Regions from separate parts of the Enterococcus sp. AZ103 genome, predicted to be linked through region 1. Evidence: a T-box and tRNA genes for the amino acid it is inferred to sense, from the RefSeq annotation. Region 1 holds a T-box; the other holds one or more tRNA genes.
The links. A T-box is a leader RNA that pairs with one kind of tRNA and senses whether it is charged. The one in region 1 lies ahead of ileS (isoleucine--tRNA ligase), so its partner is inferred to be a tRNA-Ile.
Positions count from the first base shown of each region.

Region 2: it has a tRNA-Ile gene. The T-box ahead of ileS (isoleucine--tRNA ligase) is inferred to sense a tRNA for this amino acid. The anticodon was not compared.

Region 1 is NZ_JBIOSI010000001.1:1,750,657-1,767,021, forward strand. Features, by position in the region: gene mraY (phospho-N-acetylmuramoyl-pentapeptide-transferase) at 1-925, shown strand, start outside; gene murD (UDP-N-acetylmuramoyl-L-alanine--D-glutamate ligase) at 938-2,302, shown strand; gene murG (undecaprenyldiphospho-muramoylpentapeptide beta-N-acetylglucosaminyltransferase) at 2,311-3,402, shown strand; gene ID741_RS08820 (cell division protein FtsQ/DivIB) at 3,406-4,605, shown strand; gene ftsA (cell division protein FtsA) at 4,760-6,094, shown strand; gene ftsZ (cell division protein FtsZ) at 6,115-7,347, shown strand; gene ID741_RS08835 (YggS family pyridoxal phosphate-dependent enzyme) at 7,359-8,036, shown strand; gene ID741_RS08840 (cell division protein SepF) at 8,040-8,663, shown strand; gene ID741_RS08845 (YggT family protein) at 8,684-8,953, shown strand; gene ID741_RS08850 (RNA-binding protein) at 8,968-9,750, shown strand; gene ID741_RS08855 (DivIVA domain-containing protein) at 9,769-10,494, shown strand; T-box leader at 10,482-10,688, shown strand; gene ileS (isoleucine--tRNA ligase) at 10,734-13,523, shown strand; gene ID741_RS08865 (5-bromo-4-chloroindolyl phosphate hydrolysis family protein) at 13,621-14,157, shown strand; gene ID741_RS08870 (hypothetical protein) at 14,247-15,155, shown strand; gene zwf (glucose-6-phosphate dehydrogenase) at 15,232-16,365, opposite strand, start outside.
Region 2 is NZ_JBIOSI010000001.1:1,086,932-1,103,296, reverse strand. Features, by position in the region: gene rplN (50S ribosomal protein L14) at 1-302, opposite strand, end outside; gene rpsQ (30S ribosomal protein S17) at 356-622, opposite strand; gene rpmC (50S ribosomal protein L29) at 644-835, opposite strand; gene rplP (50S ribosomal protein L16) at 825-1,259, opposite strand; gene rpsC (30S ribosomal protein S3) at 1,262-1,918, opposite strand; gene rplV (50S ribosomal protein L22) at 1,932-2,279, opposite strand; gene rpsS (30S ribosomal protein S19) at 2,301-2,579, opposite strand; gene rplB (50S ribosomal protein L2) at 2,622-3,455, opposite strand; gene rplW (50S ribosomal protein L23) at 3,492-3,779, opposite strand; gene rplD (50S ribosomal protein L4) at 3,779-4,402, opposite strand; gene rplC (50S ribosomal protein L3) at 4,430-5,059, opposite strand; gene rpsJ (30S ribosomal protein S10) at 5,081-5,389, opposite strand; gene ID741_RS05710 (DMT family transporter) at 5,780-6,712, opposite strand; gene tuf (elongation factor Tu) at 6,886-8,073, opposite strand; gene fusA (elongation factor G) at 8,239-10,326, opposite strand; gene rpsG (30S ribosomal protein S7) at 10,405-10,875, opposite strand; gene rpsL (30S ribosomal protein S12) at 10,931-11,344, opposite strand; gene rpiA (ribose-5-phosphate isomerase RpiA) at 11,663-12,337, shown strand; gene ID741_RS05680 (2,3-diphosphoglycerate-dependent phosphoglycerate mutase) at 12,453-13,139, shown strand; gene ID741_RS05675 (VOC family protein) at 13,280-13,675, opposite strand; gene ID741_RS05670 (SHOCT domain-containing protein) at 13,993-14,919, shown strand; tRNA gene ID741_RS05665 (tRNA-Ile) at 14,925-14,998, opposite strand; gene ID741_RS05660 (N-acetylmuramoyl-L-alanine amidase) at 15,258-16,061, opposite strand; gene ID741_RS05655 (hypothetical protein) at 16,062-16,365, opposite strand, start outside.

The DNA.
Region 1 (16,365 bases):
TGCGATTACTGTCGCATGGATGCCCTTGTTGATTGGATATTTTAGAATGAAAAAACAAGGTCAAGAAATCCGTGAAGAAGGCCCTAAATGGCACAATACTAAAGCTGGTACACCTACAATGGGTGGTTTAGGATTTCTGACAGCTGCAGTCATTACTGGCGTGTGGGTGGGGATTTGGCAGGGGATGTTTTCTTCAGCCAATCTCTTCATTCTGTTGTTTGTTTTGTTAGTCTATGGAATCATTGGATTTTTAGATGATTATCTTAAATTAGTTAGAAAACAAAATGAAGGATTAACATCTCGTCAAAAATTTATTGGTCAAGTTGTTGGTGCATTAGTTTTTTACATCGTATATTTGATGGAAGGCTATCCTAATGTATTAAACTTATTTGGGATACAAGTTCCATTAAGTTTATTCTATGGCTTGTTTGTCATTATTTGGCTAGTAGGTTTTTCTAATGCTGTGAATTTAACTGACGGTATCGATGGGCTTGTTTCAGGTCTAGGAACTATTTCCTTTGCTACGTATGCATTAATTGCCTGGAAGCAACAGCAGTATGAAGTATTAGTGATGTGTTTAAGTGTGATTGGTGGATTGGTTGGTTTCTTTCCTTATAATAAAAAACCAGCAAAAATCTTTATGGGAGATGTTGGTTCACTAGCTTTAGGTGGGTTATTAGCGGCAATTTCTATTATGCTCCATCAAGAATGGACACTCTTATTCGTAGGAATCATCTATGTTTTTGAGACGGCTAGTGTAATGTTACAAGTGACCTCTTTTAAATTAACCGGGAAACGAATATTTAAAATGTCCCCTTTGCACCATCATTTTGAGATGAGTGGTTGGTCAGAATGGAAAATTGATACTATTTTTTGGATTATCCAATTCATTGCTGCCGCTATCGTATTAGCAATCGTATTGTAGGAGAGGATTAGCATGAAAGAAATTACCAACTATCAAAATCAAAAAGTATTGGTTTTAGGATTAGCTAAAAGTGGACTTAGTGCGGCCAAGTTGTTACATCACTTGGGCGCGCTTGTTACTGTAAATGATGGTAAGCCATTTGAAAGTAATCCGGCTGCGCAAGAATTATTGGAAAATGGCATTCGAGTAATTACAGGTAGCCACCCAATTGAACTGTTGGATGAAGATTTTGCGTTGATGGTCAAAAATCCAGGGATACCTTATAGTAATCCGTTAGTTGAAAAAGCCCAGAGTTTGAATATTCCGATTGTGACTGAAGTTGAATTGGCTTATCAAATTTCGGAGGCTCCAATTATTGGCGTTACTGGTACAAATGGTAAGACAACAACTACTACTATGATTGGTCTATTGTTAAATCAAGATCGAAATAAAGGTAAAGCTTACCTGGCAGGGAATATTGGTTTCCCGGCAAGTGAGGTAGCCCAAAAAGTAGTTGCAAACGATGATATGGTAGTGGAATTATCTAGTTTCCAATTAATGGGGACCCAAGAGTTTAAACCGCACATTGCTGTGATTACAAATATCTATGAAGCTCATTTGGATTATCACGGTACTCGTGAAGAGTACGTTGAAGCAAAATGGAAAATTCAACAGAATATGGGCAGTGAGGACTATCTAGTCATTAATTGGCATACTGAAGAGTTACGCCAGTTGGCTTCAACTACTCAAGCATCGGTTATTCCTTTTTCCGTTGAAGAAAAACTAGAAAATGGCGCTTATTTTGAGGATGGTAAACTATTCTTTTTAGATGAAGAAATTATGTCGGCTGATGAATTAGGTGTACCGGGCCTACACAATATTGAAAATGCTTTGGCTGCAATAGCAGTGGCAAAAATAAAAGGTGTATCAACAGTCAGCATCCAGCAAGCATTAAGTCATTTTAATGGCGTTCCTCACCGCACGCAGTTTGTTGGGAATATTGCTGGTAGAAAATTTTATAATGATTCGAAAGCAACCAATATTTTAGCGACAGAGATGGCATTAAGTGGTTTTGAAAATCAAAAAGTTGTTTTACTTGCTGGTGGGCTAGATCGCGGTAATAGCTTTGATGAATTAGTTCCAGCATTAAGCAATTTAAAAGCAGTTGTATTATTTGGCGAAACCAAAGACAAATTGGCTGAAGCAGCTAAAAAAGCAAATGTTAAGACAATTATTTTGACGGATAATGTTGAGACTGCAGTTCCACTTGCTTTTGCTGAAAGTTCGGAAGATGATAATATTTTATTGTCACCAGCAAATGCTAGTTGGGACCAATACTCAAGTTTTGAAATTCGTGGCGATAAATTTATGCAGGCTGTCAAACAGTTAGAAAAGTAGGGAAATATATGAGAATACTTGTTACTGGCGGAGGAACTGGTGGTCATATTTATCCGGCCCTGGCCTTTATCAGATACGTTCAAAAGATCCAACCGAATTCTGAATTTTTATATGTCGGTACGCATCAAGGATTGGAAAATAAAATAGTCCCTGAGACAGGGATTTCCTTTAAAACAATTAAAATTCAGGGATTCAAGCGTAGCTTATCGAAGGAGAATTTTAAGACGATCCGTTTGTTTATTGAAAGTATCAAACGATCGAAGGAGATCATTCGCGATTTCCGACCGGACGTAGTAATTGGTACTGGCGGATACGTTTCAGGCTCTGTTGTTTATGCTGCAGCGAGGATGAAAATTCCAACAATTGTGCATGAACAAAATAGTGTACCTGGTATGACAAACAAATTTTTGAGTCGTTTTGCTGATAAAATTGGGATTAGTTTTCCCGACGCAGCCCAGTATTTCCCAAAAGATAAAACAGTCTTAGTAGGAAATCCCCGCGCTCAAGAAGTTGCAACTAGTGGAAAGTCAGAGGCTTTGTCACAGTATGGTTTAATTAGTGACCAACCGACGGTATTAGTATTTGGAGGTAGTCAAGGCGCCCTTAAAATTAATCAAGCAATGATTAGTGCTTTACCGCAATTCGCTACGAAAAATTATCAAGTATTGTATGCATCAGGTGACCGCTATTTCGAAGAATTAAGTGAAAAATTTGATCTTAAAACTTTAAACAAGAATGTTTCTTTACAACCTTATATTAAGAACATGACAGATGTGATGGCGAATGTCGATTTGTTAGTGGGAAGAGCAGGTGCGACATCAATTGCTGAGTTTACAGCTTTGGGATTGCCAGCAATTTTAATTCCAAGTCCTTATGTTACAAACGATCATCAAACAAAGAATGCACAAAGTTTAGTGAACGTGGGCGCAGTGAAAATGATCACAGATTCTGAGTTAACTGGCGCCAGTTTATTAACATCAATTGATGAAATCATGGACAATCCAGAAATTAAGAAAAATATGGCAGCTGCCTCTCGAAAAGAAGGTATTCCCGATGCAGCCGAAAGACTATGGCGTTTGGTAAATGAAATCGTAAGATAGGAGGTGAGTATCATCAGTCGAAAGAAAAAAAATGAACAAGAAAATTCTACTGAAGAAGTGAACCCTGAGGAATCTGTGGAAGAAGAAATTAAGACACCCCAATATCCACCTCTGACTCCTTGGCAACAAGCCAATTTAGAATATCTAAAACAAAAAGCGATAGAAGATGGCGTTCCTTTCGTAGATCCTTATGCTATTAAAGAAGAGGAAAATACAGAAGAGGATGAGGCAACAACAGAAACAGAAGAGGATTCTAAAGATTTAGAAGCGGCTGATGATACAACAACTTCAACCGATGATGAACCAGAGGCCACTGATACAGAAATAGTAGACGAAGAACAAGAATCTGATAATGATCAAGATGTCGAAGAAGAAATCCTTGAAAAAGGTCCAGCTAATGGTTCATTTCTAGATCGTTTACCTAATCTTAAACAAATGCGACAGTCTAGATTATATCGTCGTTCTACTCTATTGATCACGATTTTTATGATACCAACTCTCTTTTTATTATATTATATTTCACCACTGAGTTCACTTTCAGGGATTAGTGTGACAGGAAATGAACACATTCCGTCTGAAAAAGTCTTAAGCGACATGAATTTTTCAGTCGGTCAAAATTTGTGGAACCAGTTTTTTAATCGAGATCAATACATAAAACGGTTAAAAAACAACGAAGAGCGAGTACAAAGTGCGAGCGTTTCTTTTAATGGTGTCAATCATTTTAAGGTTCAAGTAAAAGAATTTGAAGAGGTTGCTTACTTAGAAAGAGACAGTCAGTATTTTCCAATCATCAGCAATGGAAAAATTATCGATGATGCTAATGCAAGGGCAGCAGATACCCTCCCTATTTTGAAAAACTTTAAAAGTTCCAAAAGAATTTTAAAAGTGTTAAAACAATATGATGAATTAAACGCTGAGGTTCGAACAGGAATATCGCAAATTGATTACGCACCAAAAAAAGACAATAGTCAATTGTTAGAAATTTACATGAATGACGGCAATAAAGTCATGGTAAATATTCCTCAGATGCAAAATCGGATGCAATACTATCCTCAAATTGCCTCAGATATGGCTGAAGCAGGTATTACAGGAATTGTTGATATGGAAGCTGGGGTTTACGCTTATGCGCCATCAGAGTCCTCAGATGAAAATCCAACTGGAACAACAACGACTGAATCTGCAAATTCAATGGAAAATGAATAAAAATTTCATCAAAATGGTGGAATCTTCTTTTTCATTCCTCTAAAAGTATGTTAAAATTGGTGGCAGTGAATATATTTTCAAATTAGGCGTAGTTTGTCTAAATAAATACTCGAAATTAATAGATGAAAAAATTAAATAGGAGGGAATCCCATTCATGGCAAAAGCAGGAATGTATGTAGGCCTTGATATCGGGACGACATCTGTCAAAGTTGTTGTTGCCGAATACATCGACAGCCAAATGAATATCATTGGTGTAGGAAATGCAAAATCAGAGGGAATTAGTCGTGGAATCATTGTGGATATTGATAAAACAGTCCGCGCAATCCAACGAGCAGTAAAACAGGCCGAGGAAAAAGCCGGGATTCAAATTAAAAGTGTAAGTGTAGGATTACCTGCCAATCTTTTGGAAGTAGAACCTTGCCAAGGGATGATTGCTGTTAATAATGAATCTAAAGAAATCTCAGATGAAGATGTTAGAAATGTTGCGTCAGCTGCGATGGTTCGTTCAATTCCACCGGAAAGACAGATTGTTGCATTGTTACCGCAAGAATTCACAGTAGATGGTTTTGAAGGCATCAAAGATCCTCGAGGGATGATTGGTGTACGTCTGGAAATGTTTGGTTTAGTTTTCACTGGACCAAAAACGATTATTCATAATATAAAAAAATGTGTCGAAAAAGCTGGTTTAATTGTTGCTGAAACGGTTATCACTGCATTAGCTTTAACAGAATCTATTTTATCTGATGGTGAAAAAGATTTTGGTACAATTGTTATCGACATGGGCGGCGGTCAAACAACAACTGCTGTCATGCATGACAAACAACTTAAATATACCCATGTTGATCAAGAAGGTGGCGAATTTGTCACTAAGGATGTTTCTATTGTTTTAAATACATCCTTTAATAATGCCGAAGCATTAAAAATTAATTATGGTGATGCTTACCCAGGTCGCACATCTGAAGACGAAGAATTTCCAGTTGATGTGATTGGCAAAACAGAACCGATCAAAGTTGATGAACGTTACTTATCTGAAGTAATCGAAGCACGAGTGGAACAAATTTTCCGCAAAGCTAAAGATGCATTAGATGAGATTGAAGCATTAGAGTTACCTGGAGGAATTATTCTAACTGGTGGCGCTGCTAGTCTTCCTGGCATTGTCGATTTGGCTGAAGATATTTTTGGTACGAGTGTAAAATTACATGTACCTAATCAAATGGGCTTAAGAAATCCAGTCTTCACAAATGTAATTAGTATTGTAAATTATTCGGCTGAGTTAAATGATGTTTATCATTTAGCAAAACTAGCTGTGACAGGTGAAAGAGTAAATGTAGCACCCCAACAAGTAACTACTGTTGCTGCTCAAGCACCGGTTTACGATGATTATGAAGTAGCTGATGAGTACCCAGAAGAACCAAAACAACCCAAAAAGAAAAACGATGAAAAAGTGACCGGGAAGATCAAAGATTTCTTCTCAAATATCTTTGATTAATTCGTAGGAGGAATAATAAAATGGAATTCTCTTTAGATAACAATATTAACGAAGGCGCAGTTATTAAAGTTATCGGTGTCGGCGGCGGCGGTGGCAATGCCATCAACCGTATGATCGAAGAAAACGTCAAAGGCGTTGAATTCATCGCGGCAAACACTGATGTTCAAGCTTTAAGAAACTCTAAAGCTGAAACAGTTATTCAATTAGGCCCTAAATACACTCGTGGATTGGGTGCAGGTTCTCAACCAGAAGTAGGACAAAAAGCTGCAGAAGAAAGTGAACAATTAATTTCTGATGCTTTAGAAGGCTCTGATATGGTCTTCATCACCGCTGGTATGGGTGGTGGAACAGGTACTGGAGCGGCACCAATCGTTGCGAGAATTGCTCGTGAACTTGGCGCACTAACAGTCGGTGTAGTCACTCGTCCATTTAGTTTTGAAGGACCAAAACGCGGTCGTTTTGCAGCGGAAGGAATTGCTGCCTTAAAAGAACATGTTGACACATTATTAATCATTTCAAACAATCGCTTACTAGAAGTTGTAGATAAGAAAACTCCAATGTTGGAAGCTTTCCGTGAAGCAGATAATGTTTTACGCCAAGGAGTGCAAGGGATTTCTGATCTAATCACAGCTCCTGGTTATGTTAACTTGGATTTTGCAGATGTGAAAACAATCATGGAAAATCAAGGAACTGCATTAATGGGTATCGGTGTTGCCTCTGGTGAAGAAAGAGTCATTGAAGCGACAAAACGTGCTATTTCTTCTCCATTGTTGGAAACATCAATTGATGGAGCTGAACAAGTACTATTGAATATCACTGGTGGTTTGGACATGACTTTATTTGAAGCGCAAGATGCTTCTGATATTGTGACAAGTGCTGCTACTGGCGATGTAAATATTATTTTAGGTACATCAATCAATGAAGATATGGGCGATGAAATCCGAGTAACTGTGATTGCAACAGGCATTGATCCAACAAAAAAAGAACGTAAGACTAGTCGTAGTAACCAACGACCTAGTCAAGTTCAAGCTACATCACAACAAAAAAATGACTTAGATCGTGCTTCCGATAACCAATCAGCTTTCGGTGAATGGGATATCCGAAAAGATGAAACGAATATTCGGCAAAATGTTGCAGATTCACAATTCGATAATGTTGAAAAGAAAGAGTTTGAAACATTTAATCGTGAAGAAGCAAAACCAGAAAAAGACGAAGAATTAGACACACCACCGTTCTTTCGCCGTAGAAAATAGGGGGAGGGCGCATGATCGCTGAAAACTTGCAAAAGATAAAGCAAGAAATTCGTGAGTCGTGTGCTCTTGTTTCTCGTTCGCCAGAAGAAGTCAAGTTGGTGGCAGTGACAAAGAGCGTAGGCTCTGAAGAAGCAGCTGAATTAGTAGATTTAGGTGTATATGATTTAGCTGAAAATCGTGTAGATAAACTATTAGAGAAAAAAGCTGCGTTAGGAGATAACGCAAATATAAAATGGCACCTAATCGGCAATCTTCAAAGACGTAAAGTAAAAAATATAATTAATGAGATTGATTACTTTCACGCTTTAGAGAATGAAAAACTAGCAGCAGAAATAAATAAACGTGCAGAGAAACTAGTAAAATGTTTCATAGAAATAAATATTTCTGGTGAAGAATCAAAACATGGAATTAAAGCAGAAAATTTGGTCGAATTTGTTGCATTATTAGCTAACTATGAGAAAATTGAAGTAGTTGGGTTAATGACCATGGCTCCACTAGAATCAAGCGAAATTGAAGTTCGCGAAATATTTAGCAAATTAAAAAAATTACAAGAAAAAATTGAACAACAAGAAATCCCTTATGCACCTTGTCATGAATTAAGTATGGGGATGAGCCAAGATTTCCAAATTGCAATTGAATCAGGGACAACTTTTGTCCGAATTGGAACGGCCTTGTTTAGAAAGGATTAGTCGATGGCACTTAGTTTAGCGAGAATTACTGACTTTTTTGGTCTATCAGATGATGAAGAACTTTATGATGAACCAGTCAATCAACCTCAAGCTCCAGTTATGAATCAAAAACCAGTCGTTAATGAAACGCCTCAACCAGTTGAGAATAGACGGGTGGAACCAACTAAACCAGTCGAACAGGCTATGGCAAATAAAGAAAGAATTTCATCAGCAACTAACCAAACAAGAAATAATCAATCAAGAATCAATCGTCCAGCAGCTGTTCAACGACCTGTTGAAAAAGTTGTTGCGATGCCAACAACTAATCAGACTGCGGCAATCAGACGCCGTGAAGAAAGTAATCCAAAAAATAGAATCTCTGTCGTTGAGCCTCGAGCATATTCTGAAGCAATCACGATTGCTAAAAGAATTAGTGGAGGAGAAACGGTCTTGATTAATTTCCAATCTTTGGATGAAGCAAGAGCGCGCCGAGTGGTTGATTTCTTAACTGGCGCTGTTTTCATGATTGATGGTGATATTAAGCGTGTGGGTAATGAAATGTTTTTATGTACACCACAAAATGTTGAAATCGAAAACTCATCGTTGAGTTCAATCGCAAATGATGATATTTTCGGTTTAGAAATGTAGTAGAGGAGTTTTAAATAATGATAATTTTTCTACTAACTATATTGATTCGTTTGGTAGAAGTTTATACCATATTATTAGTAGTATATGCATTAATGTCTTGGTTCCCCGGAGCATACAACACTGGGCTAGGACGATTTTTATCAAGGATTTGTGAACCGTTTTTAAATCTATTTAGAAGGTTACCTTTACAATTTGGAGGAATCGATTTTTCAATTATGGCGGCAGTTATCGTATTAAACTTTGCTGTTAGAATTATCGTTCGAATTGCTAATCAATTATTGTTTTATTAAGGGAGTGAATGGCAGTGAATACAAATGTGTATCAACATTTTAGGCCAGAAGAACGCCCATTTATTGATGAAGTTGGTGATTGGTTGGAACAAGTAGAAAGCCAATATGCGCCATACTTAACCAGTTTTTTAGATCCGCGACAAACATATATTTTAGAAACTTTAATTAAAGAAAATAGTGAATTAAAATATTCATTTTATGGTGGCTATGAAACGGCAGAACGTTTAAGAGCCATGATTTACCCTGAATATTATGAACCAACAATAGATGATTTTGAAATAATGATGGTAGAAGTAAAATATCCAGTGAAATTTACCCAATTATCTCATGGTAAGATTTTGGGGACTTTAATGAGTAGCGGTATTAAACGTGATTATTTTGGTGATATCATTTCCGATGGTGAGCGTTGGCAAGTTTTCTTATCAAAAGAAACAGCTAATTATGTCGAAACCCAAGTTACTAAAATTGGTAAGGTGACTGTTCACTTGGAAGAACGCCCGTACACAGATATTATCTTACCAAAAGATAGTTGGACAGAAGAAACTGATACAACTTCGTCTTTAAGACTTGATACAATCATCTCAACTGTTTATAATATTTCTCGACAACGTTCTAAGCAATTAGTTGAAAGTGGTAAAGTAAAAGTAAACTGGACGGTGAATGAACGACCAGATTATGTATTAGACTTGTTGGATGTTATTTCAGTTCGTGGCTTTGGACGTATTCAAATTCAAGGACTGGAAGGTAAAACTAAAAAAGAAAAAATCCGTTTGCGCTTAGGTGTCTTACGAAAATAAACTGATGAGGTGAAACAGATGGCATTAACACCATTAGATATTCAAAATAAGAGTTTTTCTACTAAAATGCGAGGATATAACCAAGATGAAGTAGATGATTTCTTAGACATGGTGGTTCGCGACTATGAAGAAAGTATCAACAAAAATCGTGAATTGGAAAAGGCATTAAAACATGCTGAAGAAAAACTAGAATACTTTAACGAACTAAAAGAAGCATTGAATCAAAGTATTGTTGTGGCACAAGATACTGCTGATAAAGTAAAATCATCTGCTAGTAAAGAATCTGAAGTAATGATTACTTCAGCTCAAAACCGTTCAGATGAGTTGTTAGCTAATGCTGAGAAAAAAGCACATCTATTAACAACTACAGCAGAAGAAAAAGCCAAAGAAATTTTATCTGATGCAACCAATCAAGCAAGACAATTGGCTGCTGAAACAAATGATTTGAAAAAAAGCACACGAACTTTCCATCAACAACTATTATTATTATTGGAAACACAATTGGATCAAGCCAAAAGTGGTGATTGGGATGAGATTTTAAAACCAATGGCGGCTTATGTCGATGATAGTCACGATGTTTTAAAAGCAATTGTGAATGATGAAGCACTTGACAGTACAGAAGAGTTTACGTTAAACTCAGAGCCAGAAGTCTATGATATGCCAGAAGTTGAATATCATGAAGAAGATGACTTAGGTTTAACCATTGATATTCCACAATTAATTTCAGACGAAGAAGATTACTAGAATAGAAAAGCAAAACAATATTCTTTTAGCGAGTCACAGATAGTGAGAGTGTGATAGACCCTATGTTTTGAAAGATCCTCTGGTTAAATTGACAGAGAAATAAGTAACTGTCAACGGTTCATCTCGTTAGCGATGTTTAAGGAAATCATTGTGATTTCAAATTTGGGTGGTACCACGACCAGTTCGTCCCTTGCGATGAACTGGTCTTTTTTTATATTCTTTTAAGGAGACGATGACTAGTGAAAATGAAAGAAACCTTACAATTAGGAAAAACTGCTTTTCCCATGCGTGGTAATTTACCAAATCGCGAAGGCCAATGGCAAAAAGATTGGGAAGAAGATAAAGTATATGAAGAACGTCAAGCATTAAATGAAGGTAAACCAACTTTTGTCTTACATGATGGCCCGCCATATGCCAATGGCAATATTCATATTGGCCATGCATTAAATAAAATTAGTAAAGATATTATTATTCGTTCAAAATCGATGTCAGGCTTTAGAGTACCTTATGTTCCTGGTTGGGATACTCATGGTTTACCAATCGAGCAAGTTTTAACAAATAAAGGCATTAAACGTAAAGAAATGTCGATGAGTGAATACTTAGAAAAATGTCGTGAATATGCATTATCTCAAGTTGATAAACAACGAACCGACTTTAAACGGTTAGGCGTAGCTGGTGATTGGGATCACCCATACTTAACATTGTCACCAGATTTTGAAGCAGCGGAAATTCGCGTTTTTGGAAAAATGGCCGAAAAAGGCTATATTTACAAAGGATTAAAACCAATCTATTGGTCTCCATCGAGTGAATCTTCTTTAGCTGAAGCGGAAATCGAATATAAGGATGTAAAATCTCCTTCGATTTATGTTGCTTTTAAAGTAAAAGACAGCAAAGGTTTATTAGATGATGATGCTAACTTTATTATTTGGACTACCACTCCTTGGACATTGCCTGCTAATTTGGCAATTGCTGTAAATCCTGAATATACTTATGTAGAAGTAGCAGTTGAAGGGAAAAAATTTGTTGTAGCCAAAGATTTATTAGAAACTGTTGGCACCGAACTTGAATGGGAAAATCCAGAAGTTGTAAAAGAATTAAAAGGTTCAGAATTAGAATATATGAAAGCTCAGCATCCATTTTATGATCGTGACTCCTTAGTTATTTTAGGGGATCATGTAACTTTAGATGCGGGGACCGGATTGGTTCATACGGCACCAGGTCATGGTGAAGATGACTATTTTGCTGCTCGTAAATATGACCTTGATGTATTATCACCAGTTGATGATCGTGGGGTATTTACTGATGAAGCGCCTGGATTTGAAGGAATCTTTTATGATAAAGCCAATAAGATGATCACTGATTTATTAGCTGAAAAAGGTGCTTTACTCAAATTAGAATTCTTTACTCATAGTTACCCTCATGACTGGCGGACTAAAAAACCAGTAATTTATCGGGCGACACCGCAGTGGTTTGCTTCAATTGATAAATTCCGCCAAAATTTATTAGATGAAGTTGAAAAGGTTAATTGGGTTATTCCTTGGGGAAAAACACGTCTATATAATATGGTTCGTGACCGCGGGGATTGGGTAATCTCTCGTCAACGAGCTTGGGGTGTACCGTTACCAATCTTTTATGCAGAGAATGGCGAGCCAATCATCACGCCAGAAACAATTGAACATGTAGCACAATTATTTGAAAAACATGGATCAACAATCTGGTTTGAAAAAGAAGCCAAAGAATTATTACCTGAAGGCTTTACTCATCCAAGTTCTCCAAATGGTGAATTTTCTAAAGAAAAAGATATCATGGATGTTTGGTTTGATTCGGGTTCTTCACATGAGGCTGTACTTCGCCAACGTCCTGAGTTAACCTTCCCAGCTGATATGTATTTAGAAGGTTCTGACCAATACCGTGGCTGGTTTAATTCAAGTATTACCACAAGTGTTGCGATTAATGGTGTGGCACCTTATAAAACAGTCTTGTCACAAGGTTTTGCTTTAGATGGTGAAGGTCGTAAAATGTCTAAATCATTGGGCAATACAATTTTACCAGAAAAAGTAATCAATCAAATGGGTGCGGATATTTTACGCTTGTGGGTAAGCAGTGTTGATTATGAATCCGATGTACGAGTATCAATGGATATTTTAAATCAAGTATCTGAAGTTTATCGTAAAATTCGTAATACGATGCGTTTCCTATTAGCCAATACAACTGATTTTGATCCTAGAAAAAATGGTATTAGCTACGAAGAATTACGCTCAGTTGATAAATACATGATTGTTCGTTTGAATGAAGTGATTAAAAGTGTTCGGGAAGAAGGATATGATAAATATCACTTTATCCACATTTATAAAACAGTGATGAATTTCTTAACGACAGATTTGTCTTCTTTCTACTTGGATTTTGCAAAAGATGTAGTGTACATCCAAGGTGAGGATGATTATGAACGTCGGGCGATGCAAACTGTTTTTTATGAAATTGCGAATTCGGTAACTAAATTATTGACACCAATTATTCCTCATACTGCCGAAGAAATTTGGTCATTCTTGAAAGAAGAAGCAGAGTATGTACAATTGACTGATTTACCAAGCTACCAAGAATATCCTAATCAAACAGAATTGATGGATACTTGGCAAGCCTTTATGGATTTCCGAGAAAAAGTCTTGAAGGCATTGGAAGAAGCACGGAATGCTAAAGTAATTGGTAAATCAATGGAAGCAAAATTAACAATTTATCCAAATGAACAAGTTGCTACTATGTTGAAAGCTGTTGATTCTGATCTTGCTCAGTTATTGATTGTTTCTGAAGACTATTTCAGCGTAGCTAACGGTGAAGTACCAGAAAATGCTATGAAATTTGATGATGTAGCTGTATTAGTGGAAAAAGCAGATGGTGAAGTCTGCGAACGTTGCCGTCAAGTGAGAACAACAGTTGGTGAAGATTCTGAATTATCAACATTATGTCACTCATGTTCAGAAATTGTTCACAAACATTATCCAGAAGCTGTGGCTGAAGGTTTTGAAAATTAACATTTTTAGTCGAGAATTAATTTTCTCGGCTTTTTTTGCATTTAGTTAAAAATAATTGGTATAATCTTGATGAAAAGAGATTATGGGAGTGGAATATATGGGATTTATTGTTGGAATAGTAATTATCGGTTTAGCTATTTGGGGAGGAAATCGATTTTATAGTAGTTATAAAACTAAAAAAGTATTTAATGATCGGCAAAAAAAATACAAAGAGACCCATCAATTATCAGACAAAGATTTAGAATTATTCAAAAAAACAATGGGTGAAATGAAAAATCAAATTCTAGGGATTGAAGAGGCAACAAACAAAAATAAGGATTTAAAAAAGATTGAGAATTCGGAGGCTGGAATAAAATCTGCTAAAGAAATTTTTCAGGAATTAATGGCAGAACCTAATAAGTTAACTAAATATGGTGATTTTATTTATAAAAAATTACCTAGTATGCTAGATGCGTGTATTCGCTTAAATAAAATTGAGGGAACAAAACTGAATTCAAAAGAAATCCGAGAGTCGGTTGATAGTATTTTGGAAACAGTGACGTTTATTTCAGCTAGTATTACCGATGAATATGAAAGGATTGTAAAAGAAGATTCTGAAGAGATTGCTTTGTCGAAAAAAGTGATTGGGAAATAGCCGACAACAAGTTTAATTATTTTCAGAAGTTAACCAAGCTATTGTTATGGATATTAGAGTAAAAAACAAGGAGTAGATAGGGAGATTTTATGGGGAAAAAGAAAAAATTTTTTGATGAATACGATGAGTTGTTTGTTCGTGCTGAGGGCGGAGACAAAAATTCTTTAAAACCGAAAAAGAAGGTAGCTGAGTCAAAACCAAAAATAAAGCCTGCACCAAAACCAAACAAAAAAACAAAATCAACGAATAATAGAAAAAAAGTTAGTAATAAATTTAAAACCATAGGAATTGGGATTGTCTGCTTAGTTATTTTTTTGGGGTATTATGGGCTGAAAAAAATTGATAGTCCTTTACTTGGTTCAGACACCTCTTTTGAATCAAAGAGTATCAAGCCACTAAAAATTGCAGGTATAAAAGCGACTGAAGAAATCGACTACAGTTTACCGTTGGCAGTTACTGAAGAAGAGAATGGTTTTACTTTTAACCGTGGTTATCAACTTGAAATTAAAGGCGACTGGGATAATGAAGATCCAGAAGGCGACAAAGCTGTTTTGCCATCAAAAGAGGACTACGTTTATTCAAAGGAAGTAGCCAACTTAAAGTTCTATGATGGACGAGACTTTTCTCGCTCTGCTCAAATTGAAATTTCAGGAAATATAACAAAATCATTTTCATCATGGTTAAGTGATCGACGAGATTTCACGAAAGTGTATCCTCAAGAAAAGATTGATGGGATCATGACTGGTTATATTATTGAGTGTGAATATTACGAAAATTCTTCATATGGAAATATTTACCGTTATTTTGTATTCCCAGATGGTACAGGTATTCAAATTAGGACTAGCGTAGGATACGATGTAAAACTTGATCTGACTCCTGATAGTACCTTTTCTGAATTCAAAAAGGTCTTGGCGATCGACTATAAATTTTTGAGTGAAGATTTTGTTTTTAGTAAAATAGCCAATGAGTCAACTGATGTGTCTAATATTGCTGAATAGATATATGTATTTTTTTCAATAGAATAAGAAACAACAAAAGATGAACTGCCCAGGTTTTGGGAAGCTCATCTTTTTTTTAATAATCTAATTTATTTCGTTGTTTATACCATTGTTCTGGTCGCCAAATCCAGTGAGCACCATCAGCTTTCAACAAATCAAAAGCTTCATTTGGTCCCATTGTTCCTGCAGTATAATTAGGGAAACTTGGAATGAAATGTTCCCAAGCTACTCGAATGCGGTCAACAATCTCCCAAGAGTTACGAACTTCATCCCAATGAGAAAAGTTTGTTCCATCGCCATGTAATGCATCTAACAATAATTTTTCATACGCTTCAGGACTATTTACTGTGATTTCTTCGCTTTGACGGAAATCTAGTTTTACGGGTTCTGTTGCAAAACCTTGACCGATTTGTTTACCGTTTAACATCAATGAGAAGCCTTCAGTTGGTTGAATGTAAATTGTTAAAACATTTTGCTCAGCCAATTGGACATTGTTGTCACTCTCATTATTAAAGTTAAAAACATTAACTGGTACTTGTTTGAAGACGATATTAATTCGTGTACCTTTTTCAGTCATTCGTTTACCCGTTCTGATATAAAATGGAACACCTGACCAACGGAAATTATCAATTAAGAATTTTCCAGCGACAAATGTTTCTACGTTGGAGTCTGATGCGACATTTGGTTCATCACGGTAAGCAATAAATTCTTTATCATCAAGAGAACCAGCAGCATATTGACCACGAGTGAAATTTTTCATAACTTCTGTCTTATCATATCGTCTGATGGCTTCTAAAACTTTAATTTTTTCTTGGCGAATGCTTTTATCAGAAAAAGAAGTAGGGACTTCCATTGCTAATAAGGCAACCACTTGTAAAATATGGTTTTGGACCATATCTCTTAAAGCACCACTATTTTCATAATAACCACCACGATCTTCTACACCTAAGCTCTCAGCAAAAGTAACTTGGACATTTTCGATGTAGCGATTATTCCAAAGAGATTCAAAAATATTATTCGCAAAACGGATAACTGCAATGTTTTGCACCATTTCTTTACCCAAATAATGATCAATTCTGAAAATATCTTCTTCTGCAAAAGCAGTTGTAATTTGTTCATTCAGAATAGTTGCCGTTTTTAAATCAGAGCCAAAAGGTTTTTCAATTACCAGACGGTTAAATCCAGTGTCTGTTAAGACGGATTGATCTTT
Region 2 (16,365 bases), 660 kb from region 1:
GGTCCAAAGATACGTGTTCCTCTTGGGCTCTTGTCATCACGAATGATAACAGCTGCATTTTCATCAAATTTAATGTAAGAACCATCAGCACGACGAGCGCCTGTTTTAGTCCGAACGATTACGGCTTTAACGACTTCACCTTTTTTGACAACCCCACCTGGCGTTGCTTGTTTAACCGTAGCAACGATAATATCACCGATGTTAGCAGTTTTACGGCCAGATCCGCCAAGAACTTTAATAGTTAAAATTTCGCGGGCACCTGAGTTATCCGCAATTTTTAAACGACTTTCTGTTTGGATCACAAGTGTATCCTCCTTTCAGATTTAAAAGAACATCTATAGGAAAATCTCGATGATTAGATAATCACTGCTTTTTCAATGATTTCAACTAGACGGAAACGTTTAGTTGCTGATAATGGACGAGTTTCCATGATTTTCACGATGTCGCCAGTTTTTGCTTCATTGTTTTCATCGTGCGCTTTATATTTTTTTGAATATTTCATACGTTTACCATAGATTGGGTGATTCTTTTGTGTTTCTACGACAACAGTGATGGTTTTATCCATTTTGTCGGAAACCACGCGACCTTGATAAACTTTACGTTGATTTCTTTCTTCAGTCATGCGAGAAAAGGCCTCCTTCCACTATTTGTCAGCTTGTTCACGCAATACAGTTTTAATGCGTGCAATCGATTTACGTACTTCTTTAATACGTGCAGTGTTTTCCAATTGACCTGTTGCTAATTGGAATCTTAAATTAAACAATTCTTCTTTTAATTGCTTTTCTTGATTAAGCATTTCGGCAGTGGTTAATTCTCTGATTTCTTTAACCTTCATTCGATTCACCACCCATTTCCTCACGTTTTACGATCTTAGTTTTAACTGGTAATTTGTGAGAAGCAAGACGTAATGCTTCGCGAGCGACTTCTTCAGGAACACCGGCAACTTCAAACATGATTTTACCGCGTTTTACTGGTGATACCCAGCCTTCAGGAGCCCCTTTACCAGAACCCATACGTACCCCAATTGCTTTGGCAGTATAAGATTTGTGAGGGAAAATTTTAATCCATACTTTCCCACCACGTTTCATGTAACGAGTCATTGCGATACGGGCAGCTTCGATTTGACGGTTAGTGATCCAATGAGAATCTACCGCTTGCAAACCGTATTCGCCAAATGCGATTTCTTTACCGCCTTTAGCTTCCCCACGCATTTTTCCGCGGAATTCACGACGGTGTTTTACACGTTTAGGTACTAACATGATTATTTCCCTCCTTTCTCAGCGTTTTTTTTAGTTGGAAGAATTTCTCCACGATAAATCCACACTTTAACTCCTAGTTTTCCGTATGTTGTGTTTGCTTCTTCCCAAGCGTAGTCGATGTCGGCACGCAATGTATGCAAAGGAACAGTTCCTTCTGAATAGCCTTCAGAACGCGCAATATCAGCACCGTTTAAACGACCTGAAACTTGTGTTTTGATTCCTTTAGCGCCTGATCTCATAGTACGAGAAATAGCTTGTTTTTGTGCACGACGGAATGCCACACGGTTTTCTAATTGACGTGCGATTCCTTCGCCGACTAATTTTGCATCTAAATCTGGTTTTTTGATTTCAATAATATTGATATGAACTCGTTTGCCAGTTAGTTTGTTTAATTCTTTACGTAAGTTTTCAACTTCAGATCCGCCTTTACCGATAACCATACCAGGTTTCGCTGTGTGGATTGAAACGTTCACGCGATTTGCTGCACGTTCGATCTCAACTGTCGACACAGAAGCATCAGCAAGTTTTGACGCGATGAATTTACGAATTCTTAAATCTTCGTGTAGAAATTCGGCATACTCTTTTTCAGCATACCATTTAGCATCCCAATCACGGATGATGCCTACACGCATTCCGATAGGATTAACTTTTTGACCCACTGATTATACCTCCTTATTTTTCTGATACTACTACGGTGATATGACTTGTACGTTTGTTAATTGGTGATGCTGAACCTTTTGCTCTTGGACGGAACCGTTTCATTGTTGGTCCTTCATTTACAAATGCTTCTGATACCACTAAGTTTTCAACGTCTAAGTCAAAGTTATTTTCTGCGTTAGCAACTGCAGACATTAAAACTTTTTCAATAATTCCTGCCGCTTTGTTAGGCGTGAATTTTAAAATTGAAATTGCTTCTGCTACGCTTTTTCCTCTGATAAGATCGATAACTAAACGAGATTTACGAGGAGAAGTGCGAACTGTTTTCGCAATTGCTTTAGCTGATGTAATTTGTTCTGCCATGATGATTTCCTCCCCTCAAAATTAACGTCTTGTTTTCTTATCGTCAGCAGCATGTCCGCGATAAGTTCTAGATGGTGCAAATTCACCTAATTTATGTCCAACCATATCTTCTTGGATGTAAACTGGTACATGTTTGCGTCCGTCATAAACAGCAATAGTAAATCCTACAAAATTAGGAAAAATTGTTGAGCGACGAGACCAAGTTTTAATAACTTTTTTCTTTTCAACACCTTGTTGCGCTTCGACCTTTTTCATTAAATGGTCATCCGCGAAAGGTCCTTTTTTCAAACTACGACCCATGGTGTACCTCCTCTCAAAATATACGACACACGGTCAATGTAATTATTTAGTTTTGCGACGACGAACGATAAGTTTGTCTGAAGCAGCCTTTTTATTACGTGTTTTGTAACCCAATGCAGGTTGACCCCATGGAGATACTGGTGCTTTACGTCCAACTGGAGCTTTACCTTCACCACCACCATGTGGGTGATCGTTAGGGTTCATTACGCTACCACGAACTGTTGGGCGTTTGCGCATCCAACGAGAACGGCCAGCTTTACCAATGTTAATTAATTCGTGTTGTTCATTACCAACAGAACCGATTGTTGCACGAGCTGTTGCTAAGATCATACGAACTTCGCCTGAGTTCAAACGAACTAAAACGTATTTACCTTCTTTACCAAGTACTTGTGCACTTGTACCAGCAGAACGGATTAATTGTCCGCCTTTGCCAGGTTTCATTTCGATATTGTGAATAACTGTACCAACTGGAATGTTTTCTAGTGGTAATGCGTTACCTACTTTAATATCTGAGTTAGGTCCAGAAACGACAGTCATGCCAACTTCTAAGCCTTTAGGAGCTAAAATGTAAGCTTTTACTCCGTCTGTATAATGAACTAATGCAATATTTGCTGAACGGTTCGGATCATATTCGATCGTTTGAACTTTAGCAACAATATCATCTTTATTTCGTTTGAAATCGATGACACGGTATTGACGTTTATGACCGCCACCTTGATGACGTACAGTAATACGACCGTTGTTGTTACGACCGGCATTGTTTTTCAATGGTTGCAACAATGTTTTTTCCGGTGTTGAAGTAGTGATTTCAGCGAAATCAGAACTTGTCATGTTACGACGGCCATTTGTGGTAGGTTTGTACTTTTTAATCGCCACGTCTATGTCCCTCCTATAATGAGATTTTTTTCAGGCTTATTCAGCGCTGAAAATTTGAATGTCTTTAGAATCTTCTGTTAATGTCACAACTGCTTTGCGACGTTTTTTCGTGAAGCCTTGATATTGGCCAACACGTTTAGCTTTTGGTTTCGCATTTAGGATGTTCACGTTTTTAACTTTCACATCAAAAGCAGCTTCTACTGCTTGTTTCACTAATGTTTTGTTAGCACGTACGTCTACTTCAAAAGTGTATTTTTTATCATCCATCATTAAAGTAGATTTTTCAGTGATAACTGGGCGTTTGATTACGTCTAATAATTCCATTATGCAAGCACCTCCTCAATTTGAGTAAGAGCAGTTTGTGTTGCTAAGACTTTACTTGCAGAAACAACGTCTAAAACACTTACGTTATCTGAAGTTACAACTGCTACGTTTGGAATGTTGCGAGCTGATAATTGAGCGAACTCATTGTCAGGTTCAACAACTACCAATACTTTAGCGTCAATTGATAAGTTAGCTAACACTTCTTTAAATTCTTTGGTTTTTGGTGCTTCGAAGCTCAATGCATCGATAGCAACTAAGTTATTTTCAGCAACTTTTTCTGATAAGACAGATTTAATTGCTAAGCGACGAACTTTTTTAGGAAGTTTGTAGCTGTATGAACGTGGTGTTGGTCCAAATACAACGCCACCTCCACGCCATTGCGGTGAACGGATTGAACCTTGACGAGCACGTCCAGTTCCTTTTTGGCGCCATGGTTTACGGCCACCGCCTGATACTGCGCTACGATTTTTCACAGCGTGTGTTCCTTGTCTTAATGAAGCGCGTTGCATGATGATTGCATCATAAACAACACTTTCATTTGGTTCAATACCGAAGATTTCTTCGTTTAAAGTGATGTCTCCATTTTGAGTTCCATCTTGTTTAAATAATGCTACAGTTGGCATTCCTTAGTTCCTCCTTTCCTTTAACAATTATTTTGCTTTAACAGCAGATTTGATAGTGATTAATGATTTTTTCGCGCCTGGTACATTACCTTTAACTAAGATAACATTACGTTCAGCATCCACACGAACAACTTCAAGATTTTGAATTGTTACGCGGTTGCCGCCCATACGACCAGCTAATTTTTTATTTTTAAACACGCGGTTTGGTGCAACAGGACCCATAGATCCAGGACGACGGTGGTAACGAGAACCGTGGGCCATTGGGCCGCGGCTTTGTCCGTGACGTTTGATAACGCCTTGGAATCCTTTACCTTTAGTCGTTCCGGTAACATCAATGATGTCTCCAGCTTGGAAAGTATCAACTTTCACTTCTTGTCCTACTTCATAGTCTCCTAGCTCAACATCTTTGAATTCTCTGATGAAGCGCTTAGGAGCCGTGTTTGCTTTTGCAACATGACCTTTCGCAGGTTTGTTAGACAAAACTTCACGCATATCTTGGTAACCTAATTGCACAGCTTCGTAACCGTCTGTTTCCATAGTTTTTACTTGTAAAACTACGTTTGGTGTTGCTTCAACAACAGTTACCGGAATTAGTTCGCCAGATTCTGTAAAGATTTGTGTCATTCCCACTTTTTTCCCTAAGATTCCTTTGGTCATGATTACACCTCCGATTTCTTATTATAGTTTGATTTCAATGTTTACACCTGATGGTAAGTCTAGCTTCATTAAAGCATCAACTGTTTTTGGTGTAGGGTTCACAATGTCGATTAGACGTTTGTGAGTACGCATTTCGAATTGTTCGCGTGAATCTTTGTATTTATGAGTCGCACGAATAACTGTGTAAAGACTGCGTTCAGTTGGTAATGGAATTGGACCAGACACGCTAGCACCAGTTCTTTTTGCAGTTTCTACGATTTTATCCGCTGATTGGTCTAAAATACCATGTTCATACGCTTTTAAACGGATACGAATTTTTTGTTTTGCCATCTTGTTTCCCTCCTCGCCTATTTTAAAAGTAGACATAGCTCCACGAAAATCTCCGTCATGCCCTTCCGTGGCAAAGCGTCCGGGCGTGTCGCAACCTCTCGTTTCAAAGCCGGTAGATTCCAAATGGAACCCCCAGTGCTGTTTCACTTTCGTAAACAGCGCCTTTATGAGTATATTATAATTCGACTGCTATTGCAAGGTTTTTCTTTGTTAAATCGTGTTTTCATTACTTTTTTCTGAAATTTGGAACTCAATCAACTTTTTTTCAAAAAAAGAAGTTGCCCTTACCAGACAACTTCTAGATAATTTTCTTACACAATTATAAAGAGAACTATTTTTTCTTCTATTATATAGACATTTTGATTATCTTTTTATTCCTTCAATCTCAGTTTATAAAAAGTGAACGATCAAGACCCCCGTTAGCATAATTACTAATCCCATTACTTTAGAGGAATTGATGGGTATTTTAATTGAACGAAATAAACCAAAATTTTCAACCAATGCACTAAATAATAACTGACCAAATAAAGCCATCACTACCACTTGTCCAGTACCAATTTTAGGAACGAGCCATGCCATCCCGAAAACATAAATGCTACCTAAGAATCCACCAATCCAAATCCACCAACTATCTTTACTATTTTTAATGGTAGATTGAATTTTATTAAAGTCAGCTTTTGTTATAATTGAGACGATAATTAATACTATCGCTCCAATCGTAAATGAAATTGCTGCAGCCTGAATCGGGGAACCAAGAACAGTGCCCAATTGCCCATTAATCGCAGCTTGCAGAGCTGTTAGCATACCGCCAGCAACCCCAATGATTTGCCAAGGCAACAATTGTTGTTCTCTTGGCTTTTTAACTAATTTATTTCTCTTCATCATACCAATAGTTACAAAGACACCGATAACTACCAGCATCAATCCCAATCCACGTTTTACAGTTAAAATCGATTGCGGTGCATTGAAAAGACCAAACTGATCGATGACTACGCCCATAATTATTTGTCCGAAAATTGGTAATACCGCTGCTTGAATACCACCCAATTTTGAAAATAATAAAAGATTAATCGTTAAGCCGATCGTCCCTAATAATCCACCAATCCAAATCCAAGCTGGATTATCTCGAAAAACACTTGCCGTTACTAATAAATCACTTCCGCTAATGAGTGTGATCAGACATAAAAAAATCGTGCCAATTGTAAATGAAATTGCCGATGCTAAATAGGGAGATTCAACAAAAGTTCTCAATTTCGCATTTACAGCTGTTTGCATGCCTAGTCCAGCACCCATTAGTATTGGAAATAAAACTAATATGTTCATAAAAACACCTCATCGTCCTTCATATAATTTAATTAGACAATGGATTAACGAAAAATACAAGCGTTTTCATAAAAATTATTTAGCTTGCCTTATTTTTTTTCAAGCGAAAAAAAAGATCGCTGAAAAAATCAGCGATCTTGCGTCCGAGTATAATGTTGCTTTGTTTTACAGAATTAAGCTTCGATCTTAGTTACAACACCAGCGCCAACTGTACGTCCGCCTTCACGGATTGAGAATTTAGTCCCATTTTCTACAGCGATTGGGTGGATTAATTCAACTTCCATTGTTACGTTATCGCCAGGCATTACCATTTCAGTTCCTTCTGGTAATTCAACTACTCCAGTTACGTCAGTCGTACGGAAGTAAAATTGTGGGCGGTAGTTAGTAAAGAATGGTGTATGACGTCCACCTTCTTCTTTGCTTAATACATAAACTTCAGCAGAGAATTTTGTATGAGGTGTGATTGTACCTGTTTTAGCTAATACTTGTCCACGTTGGATGTCTTCACGGGCAACACCACGTAATAACGCACCAATGTTATCGCCAGCTTCAGCGTAATCTAATAATTTACGGAACATTTCAACACCTGTTACAGTTGTTTTCGCAGTTTCTTCAGCGATACCTACGATTTCGATTTCGTCACCAACACGAACTTGTCCACGTTCAACACGTCCAGTAGCAACAGTACCACGACCAGTGATTGAGAATACATCTTCGACTGGCATCATGAATGGTTTGTCAGTATCACGAACTGGTGTTGGGATATATTCGTCAACAGCAGCCATTAATTCTAAGATTTTTTCTTCGTAAGAAGCTTCGCCTTCAAGAGCTTTCAAAGCTGAGCCAGCGATAACAGGAGTGTCATCACCTGGGAAGTCGTATTCTGTTAATAAGTCACGAACTTCCATTTCAACTAATTCTAATAATTCTTCGTCATCAACCATATCAACTTTGTTTAAGAAAACAACGATGTAAGGTACGCCAACTTGGCCAGATAACAAGATATGTTCACGAGTTTGAGGCATAGGGCCATCAGCAGCAGATACTACCAAGATCGCGCCGTCCATTTGAGCAGCACCAGTGATCATGTTTTTAACGTAGTCCGCGTGTCCTGGGCAGTCAACGTGTGCATAGTGACGTGCGTCAGTTTCGTACTCAACGTGAGCTGTGTTGATAGTAATTCCACGTTCGCGTTCTTCTGGAGCACCATCGATTTGAGAGTAATCCATTGCTTCTGCGCCGCCTTTTTTAGCAAGTACAGTTGTGATTGCAGCAGTTAAAGTAGTTTTACCATGGTCAACGTGTCCGATAGTACCAATGTTTACATGGGGTTTTGAACGGTCAAATTTTTCTTTAGCCATTTAAAAATGTTCCTCCTAGATGAATGTATAATATTTTTTATCTGATAAGTCCACGCTGACTAGCAGCGTGAGCCCGTATCATCATTTATAGATTTTATCTGAAACTTGCAAAAAAGCAATGCTTTCTTGACAAAATTCAACTGTTTTCCTAGAAATTTCTAAGAATTATTCAGCTTTTCCGCCGTTTTTCTTAATAATTTCTTCTTGAACAGCTTTTGGTACAGCTTCATAATGGTCAAACGTCATAGTGAAGACACCACGACCTTGAGTAGCTGAACGTAAAGTAGTTGCATAGCCGAACATTTCAGCTAATGGAACCATTGCACGGACGACTTGTAAGCCACCAGTACGAGCTTCCATACCTTCAACCCGACCACGACGAGCAGTTACGTGTCCCATTACATCACCTAAGTAATCTTCTGGAATAACTACTTCAACAGCCATGATTGGTTCTAAGATTGCAGGGTTTGCTTTTTTAGCTGCAGCCCGTAGTGCCATAGAAGCAGCTACACGGAAGGCAGTTTCATTTGAATCGACATCATGGTATGAACCATCATAAAGTTTTGCTTTTACGTCTACGATTGGGTAACCAGCTAAGACACCATTTTCCATAGCATCTTTCAAACCAGCTTCAACGGCAGGAATGTATTCACGAGGAACCACACCACCGACGATTGCGTTTTCGAATGCGAATCCGCCACCTTCTTCGTTTGGTTCAAATTCAATCCATACGTGACCGTATTGACCTTTACCACCAGACTGACGGACAAATTTCCCTTCAGCTTGCGTACCTTGACGGAATGTTTCACGGTAAGATACTTGTGGTGCACCAACGTTAGCTTCTACTTTAAATTCGCGACGCATACGGTCAACGATGATATCTAAGTGAAGTTCACCCATACCAGCGATGATCGTTTCGCCAGTTTCTACGTTTGTTTCAGCGCGGAAAGTAGGATCTTCTTCAGATAATTTTTGTAAAGCGACACCCATTTTATCTTGGTCAGCTTTTGATTTAGGTTCAATCGCAACTTCGATAACTGGTTCAGGGAATTCCATTGATTCAAGAATAACTTGTTGTTTTTCATCACACAAAGTATCCCCAGTAGTAGTGTCTTTCAAACCAACTGCAGCAGCGATATCTCCAGCGTAAACTTCAGAGATTTCAGAACGTGAGTTAGCATGCATCTGTAAGATACGACCAACACGTTCACGTTTGCCTTTAGTAGCGTTTTGTACGTATGAACCTGATTGTAAAACACCAGAGTAAACACGGAAGAATGTTAGACGACCTACGAATGGGTCAGTCATAACTTTAAATGCTAAAGCTGAGAAAGGTGCGCTGTCGTCGGCTGGACGTTCAACTTCTTCTTCAGTTTTAGGATCGATTCCTTTGATAGATTCGATATCTAATGGTGAAGGTAAGTAAGCAAGTACTGCATCTAGCAATAATTGTACCCCTTTATTTTTGAAAGCAGAACCACACAATACAGGGTAGAATTCAACGTTAACTGTCGCTTGACGGATACCGTTTACCAATTCTTCCTCAGTGATTTCTTCGCCTTCTAAATATTTCATCATTAGTTCTTCATCAGTTTCAGCTACAGCTTCCACTAATTTTTCGCGCCATTCAGTTGCTAAATCTACATAATCAGCAGGAATGTCAGTTTCTTCAATTTCAGTACCTAAATCGTTTGTGTACATTTCAGCTTTCATTTTGACTAGGTCAATGATACCTTCGAAATCATCTTCTGCACCGATTGGTAATTGAATTGGATGAGCATTTGCTTGTAAACGGTCATGCAAAGTTTCTACAGAGTATAAGAAATCTGCACCGATTTTATCCATTTTGTTAGCAAATACGATCCGTGGAACACCGTAAGTAGTCGCTTGACGCCATACAGTTTCTGTTTGTGGTTCTACACCTGATTGTGCATCAAGGACAGTAACCGCACCATCTAATACCCGTAATGAACGTTCAACTTCAACAGTGAAGTCCACGTGTCCAGGAGTGTCGATGATGTTGATACGATAACCCTTCCATTGTGCAGTTGTTGCTGCAGAAGTAATCGTAATACCACGTTCTTGTTCTTGTTCCATCCAGTCCATTTGTGATGCACCTTCATGCGTTTCACCAATTTTATGGATTTTACCAGTGTAGTATAAGATACGTTCTGTTGCAGTTGTTTTACCTGCATCAATATGGGCCATGATACCGATGTTACGAGTGTTTTCTAGCGAAAATTCTCTTGGCATTTCTTTTGTTTCTCCCCTCTTAATTGAAATAAAAATTGCGTCTTGTCTTTTGATTGACGTTGTCTACAAAAGAGGATCTTACCAACGATAGTGAGCGAACGCACGGTTGGCTTCAGCCATTTTATGAGTGTCTTCACGTTTTTTAACAGAAGCACCAGTATTGTTAGCTGCATCCATGATTTCTTTAGCCATACGTTCTTCCATAGTATGTTCGCCACGTAGACGAGCATAGTTAACTACCCAACGAAGACCTAATGTTGTACGACGTTCTGGACGTACTTCAACAGGGACTTGGTAGTTTGAACCTCCGACACGACGAGCTTTTACTTCTAAGACAGGCATGATGTTTTCCATTGCTTGTTCGAAAACTTCCAATGGATCATTTCCTGTAGATTCTTTAATTGTATTAAATGCGCTATATACGATATTCGCAGCAGTACCACGTTTGCCGTCAACCATTACTCGGTTGATCAGACGAGTTACTAACTTAGAATTGTACATAGGATCTGGCAAAACATCGCGTTTTGCAATTGCACCTTTACGAGTCATGAATAACTCTCCTCCTTCTTACGAGAAATATGTTCAATTTTTTTAGTTCGAATAATTACGCTTTAGGGCGTTTAGTACCGTATTTAGAACGGCTTTGTTTACGATCGTTAACACCGGCAGTATCAAGTGCACCACGAACGATATGGTAACGTACCCCTGGTAAGTCTTTTACACGTCCACCACGTAGTAATACCACGCTATGTTCTTGTAAGTTGTGACCAATACCTGGAATATAAGCTGTAACTTCGATTAAGTTTGATAAACGAACACGAGCATATTTACGTAACGCTGAGTTAGGTTTTTTAGGTGTCATAGTGCCGACACGAGTTGCTACCCCACGCTTTTGAGGTGAATTGACATTCGTTTGAACTTTTTTAAAGCTGTTATATCCTTTATTCAATGCTGGTGAATTAGATTTTTCCACCTTTGATTTACGAGGTTTACGTACTAGTTGATTAATTGTAGGCATTCCTTGTTCCTCCTTCCTCGATTCGCCATGACTAGACCCACACATCCAGGTGGTTCTTTTTTGGCGATAAAAAATAATGCATCATCTGTGCATCCATTATCAAACGTACCTTGACACAGTCAGCACGTCTCTTTCTGAGAGACCTGTTCACAAAGCACCTTTGATAGCATACCATGGGACATTTTGGCTGTCAACAAGCTCTGCTGCTTTTTTTTAGTTTAAAAAATATTTTTTTACTTGTTTAATGAAAGTATTCCTTTTTTTTTCATGTAACAGCGGTTACAATAAGGAAAACGTATAGAAAGTGGGATTTTTCAAATGAACTTGAAAGAATTAGTAGGCCTTGAAAGTGCCAAATATGTTAAGGACGGCATGATTGTCGGTTTAGGTACTGGCTCAACCGCCTATTACATGGTGAAAGAATTGGGACGTCGGGTTAAAGAAGAAGGTTTAAATATTATTGGTGTGGTTACTTCATTGAAGACAGAAGAGCATGCTTTGGAGTTGGGAATTCCTTTAAAAGCCATCGATGATGTTGATCATGTTGACCTAGTAATTGACGGCGCTGATGAAATTAGTTCAGACTTTCATGGGATTAAAGGTGGCGGTGCCGCTCTTTTATTCGAAAAAATTGTCGCAACTTATTCTAATGAAGTCATTTGGATTGTTGACGAGAGTAAAGTGGTAGACCAATTAGGTAAATTTCCGTTACCAGTTGAAGTCGTTCCCTTCGGTAGCGAAAACTTATTCCGTCATTTCCAAAACAAGGACTATCATCCTGGCTGGCGTCGAACAGAAAATGGTGATATCTTAACAACTGATGGTGGCCATTATATTATTGACTTAAATCTTGAAGTGATTGAAGATCCTCATGCTTTAGCAGATGAATTGGATCAGACAGTTGGCGTAGTCGAACATGGATTGTTCTTAGATATGATTGCTCGCGTGATTGTTGGTACACCTGATGGACCAAAAACAATTGAAGTCCCATAAAAACTTTTTTTAAATTTAAGTTGCTAAGATTAATAGCAAATTCACCAAAAAAATTGTACAATGTAGCGGTAGTATGAAAATTTCAGAAATAAATTACACAAGGAGAGATTTATCCATGCCAAAATTAGTATTTTCTCGTCACGGATTAAGCGAATGGAACAAATTAAATCAATTCACTGGTTGGGCAGATGTTGACTTAGCTCCAGAAGGTGTTGAAGAGGCAAAAGAAGGCGGACGTAAAATTAAAGAAGCGGGTATCGAATTTGATATTGCTTATACTTCAGTTTTAACTCGTGCCATCAAAACTTGTAACTATATTTTAGAAGAATCTGATCAACTTTGGGTTCCAACTGTTAAATCTTGGCGCTTAAACGAACGTCATTATGGTAAATTGCAAGGTCTTAACAAAAAAGAAACTGCTGAAAAATATGGTGATGAACAAGTACACATCTGGCGCCGTTCTTACGATGTATTACCTCCATTAATGGAAGCAACTGACGAAGGTTCTGCAGCAAACGATCGTCGTTACGCTGACTTAGATCCTCGTGACGTGCCGGGTGGCGAAAACTTAAAAGTTACTTTAGAAAGAGCTTTACCTTTCTGGCAAGATGAAATTGCTCCAGCTCTAAAAGACAATAAAACTGTTTTAGTAGCAGCTCACGGTAATTCATTACGCGCTTTAGCTAAACATATTGAAGGTATTTCTGATGAAGACATCATGGACTTAGAAATTCCAACTGGTCAACCTTTAGTTTATGAATTAAACGATGACTTAACAGTTGCTAAAAAATATTACCTATAAGATATTTTCTTAAACGATTCAGTCTTTTGGCTGAATCGTTTTTTTATAAAAAACACCTGACAATTTTGTAGCGATCTTAATAAGTTAGCTTTTTGATCTAACTCCTTTGAATCGTTACATTTGTCAGGTGTTTCCTTTGATTAAACTTTCATCCAAATAGGCTGTAATTGATTACCATCTAAATCTTCTACTTCTAACTGATACAATTGTTCTTCAGAAAAACCTAATTCTAAGTGAAAAGTACTACCGCCATTATCAGCTGCTAATTTTCCAAATTGTTTTACTTCCGCTACATTATTCATGCTAAAAGCAGTCATTGAAGTATTGTATTGTTTGGTATCAATCAATTTTTTTTCACCGATAAATTGTTGATAAAATTCGTGTGACAATAACATGACCCAGAAATTATCGTCCCACATCATAGCAGCTGATTGTTCGTTTTGCATGTCTTCATTCAATTTAAATCCCAACTTCTGATAAAAAGTGATAGATTTCTGTAAATCACTAACTGGAAAATTCGTAAAAACCATTGTCATAAGGGCACTTCCTTTTTGAAGTACTATCTCATGAATCAAAAATACAGTCAAAATAAAAAGCCGAGAACTCTCTCGACTAGTCGTGATTTAGAAAGGTAGCTACTTTCGTTGCAATCAAATCAGTTTATTCAGGGCGTTATATTGGATTATACCTGTATGCTAACGCTATAAAATCAATATTTAGCGTATTGTCTTTTTATATTGAAACATGCATATTTAAAAAAAGCGGGGCAAAAGTGGGGCAAGTTAAAATACTTTTTTTAATTTTTTTCATTTGCTGATGTTGTGCTAGAATAGTTAAAAAGGGGTGATTTTTTATGAAAGGTGAAACAACATGTTGGTATTGTGATAACACACTAAATATCCTGAACACAGTGAGATTACTGGACGACAAAAAAATTTGTACTGAATGTCATTCAAGTATTAAAAGGGACCTGGGTTTAAATATGTTTAATTCAAAAAACATTTCCATCGAAGATATTAATACTAGATATGCTGAATTGGGAAGAAATTTAGAGAACGAGCATAATGATCTTCGTTTACGTAAAGACGATATTAAAACTACGGGTATATACACAAAAGTCACTATTGATGTTGCAGCGGGTGGTTCTGCTATTGGCGTTTCAGGACCAGTAACAATCGTTCAATTGAATGATAATAGAATTGCCATTAACCCAAAAAATCCTGATTTTTATTATCTGCTGTCAACAGAATTTAATGGTGCAAAATATAAGACAGTACTAGCAAGTCAAACAGCCGGTGGATCATCAACAGATACTACTGAAAATACTGTTAAAAAAGGAAAGACTGGTCGAATAGCGGCCGGTGCAGTTATTGGTACAATGCTTGGTCCTGTTGGAACGGTAGTTGGTGCCTACGCAGGGTCAAAAGGCAAAGATAAAAAGAAAGTTAAAGGAAACAAAACTACAAGACACAATAGTAACACTACACAAACAACTGAAGCTGTAGAGGTGAAATCCTTAGCTAAGATAAATTTAAAGAGAATTTCAGATGACCGTTCTATTACGCTAACGATTAATGCTGATACCAGAGACTATAACGAGTTATTATCCCTTCAAACTGTTTCTACAGAAATCGAAATTGATCAAGAAACAGGTATAGAAGAGCCTAAATCAAGAGAAGATATAATTAAAGAGCTAAAAGAATTGAAAGAACTAGTTGATATGGGAATTGTTACTCAAGAAGAATTTGATGCGAAGAAAAAAGAATTATTAAACCTATAAATAAATGTACCCTGTAGGACTCGAACCTACGACCGGACGGTTATGAGCCGTCTGCTCTAACCAACTGAGCTAAGGGTACGGCTTGTGTTAGTATACATATTTGGTAGAATTTTGTTAGAGGTTCGAGCCTCTCCTTAAATGATTATCTATACTGCAATCCGTCATCTCTTTTGAGGTGGCGGTATTTTTTGTTAATAAACTAAAAAAGAGAGTAACAGAATTTGTACCAGATTCACTTTGTTAAAAGTGATCTGATTTCCGTTGCTCTCTTTTAAGCGATAAAAACTATTTGGACATTAGAATAATATCAACTTTTTTCTAATATTGCCAATTATATGCTATTTTAAATTCTTTTTGATATTTTCAATACCATCAGTAACTGAATTTCTGAATGCCTCATCTTCATAGTATCCTAAAGTCCGAAAAACTGCATCTGCCGTGGAATTATTGTCCATCCAGTCAAATACTTTAATCTGTTTTCCATCGTGTGTTTGAGAGTATATTGCTTGCATGGCATTCCAATCAGCCTCGCTGTGTAACACGCTCACTTTTGGTCCTTGTACATAAAAAATTGCGTTTCTATTTGCAAATGCATAAATCATATCTTCATCCTCCTGTTTTTTAGGTTCTTCTTTTTTGACTGTAACACCTTTAAGCTCTGCCATCGCTAGAACAATCTGAGCAATATAGTAATCTTTAACTGCATTTGTCGATTGACCATGTAACGCCCAAGAACGGTGAGGGCAGGCAGTTGCTGAAAACTCTCTGTGTAGCTTTACTGTCGATCGGTTCGGTGTCATATTTTCATCAATAAACCATCTTGCTACGACCTTAAATCCATCTTGTTCATTTTGTCGGAAAGTATTTTCGTTGCCCATCGATTGGCAAAATTCTATACCTAAATACCACATATTACCTTCGGAATTAGCAGTGTGGTAGGCCATATAATCATAGTCTTCAGCAAAATGCGTACCATCACTCGCTGTATATGCGTGGGCAAATCCTAAATAGGCATCATGTGTAGGCAGCCATGCGCGATAGTATGCCGCAGTTGCCGCTTGACTGCCAGCGTCATTGTGAAGCACCCAGCCCTTAGCCTTCCCTGGTCTCTTACCAGCTATTCCAGAATAAAAAAGAGCCATCTATTCCACCTCCACAATCTTGTGATTAGGGACTGAAATAATGGTTCCATCTATTACTTTTAATTTGGTAAATAATTCATTACTACGAACTACTTCTAGTTCTCCATTAAATTTAAAGAAGTCCCCTTCAGTAAATCCATCGAAGTTCTTCTCTTTTCCTTCAGCATCATATTCCTGATAACCTTTTTCACTATACTTTTCAGTTAAATCAATAGTTCCTTTTTCAAAAGAGTCGAAAATAATGTAATCATCTTGCTTTTCTCTTACTTTAAAAGCACCTATCAAAGTTACTTTTTTACCTACT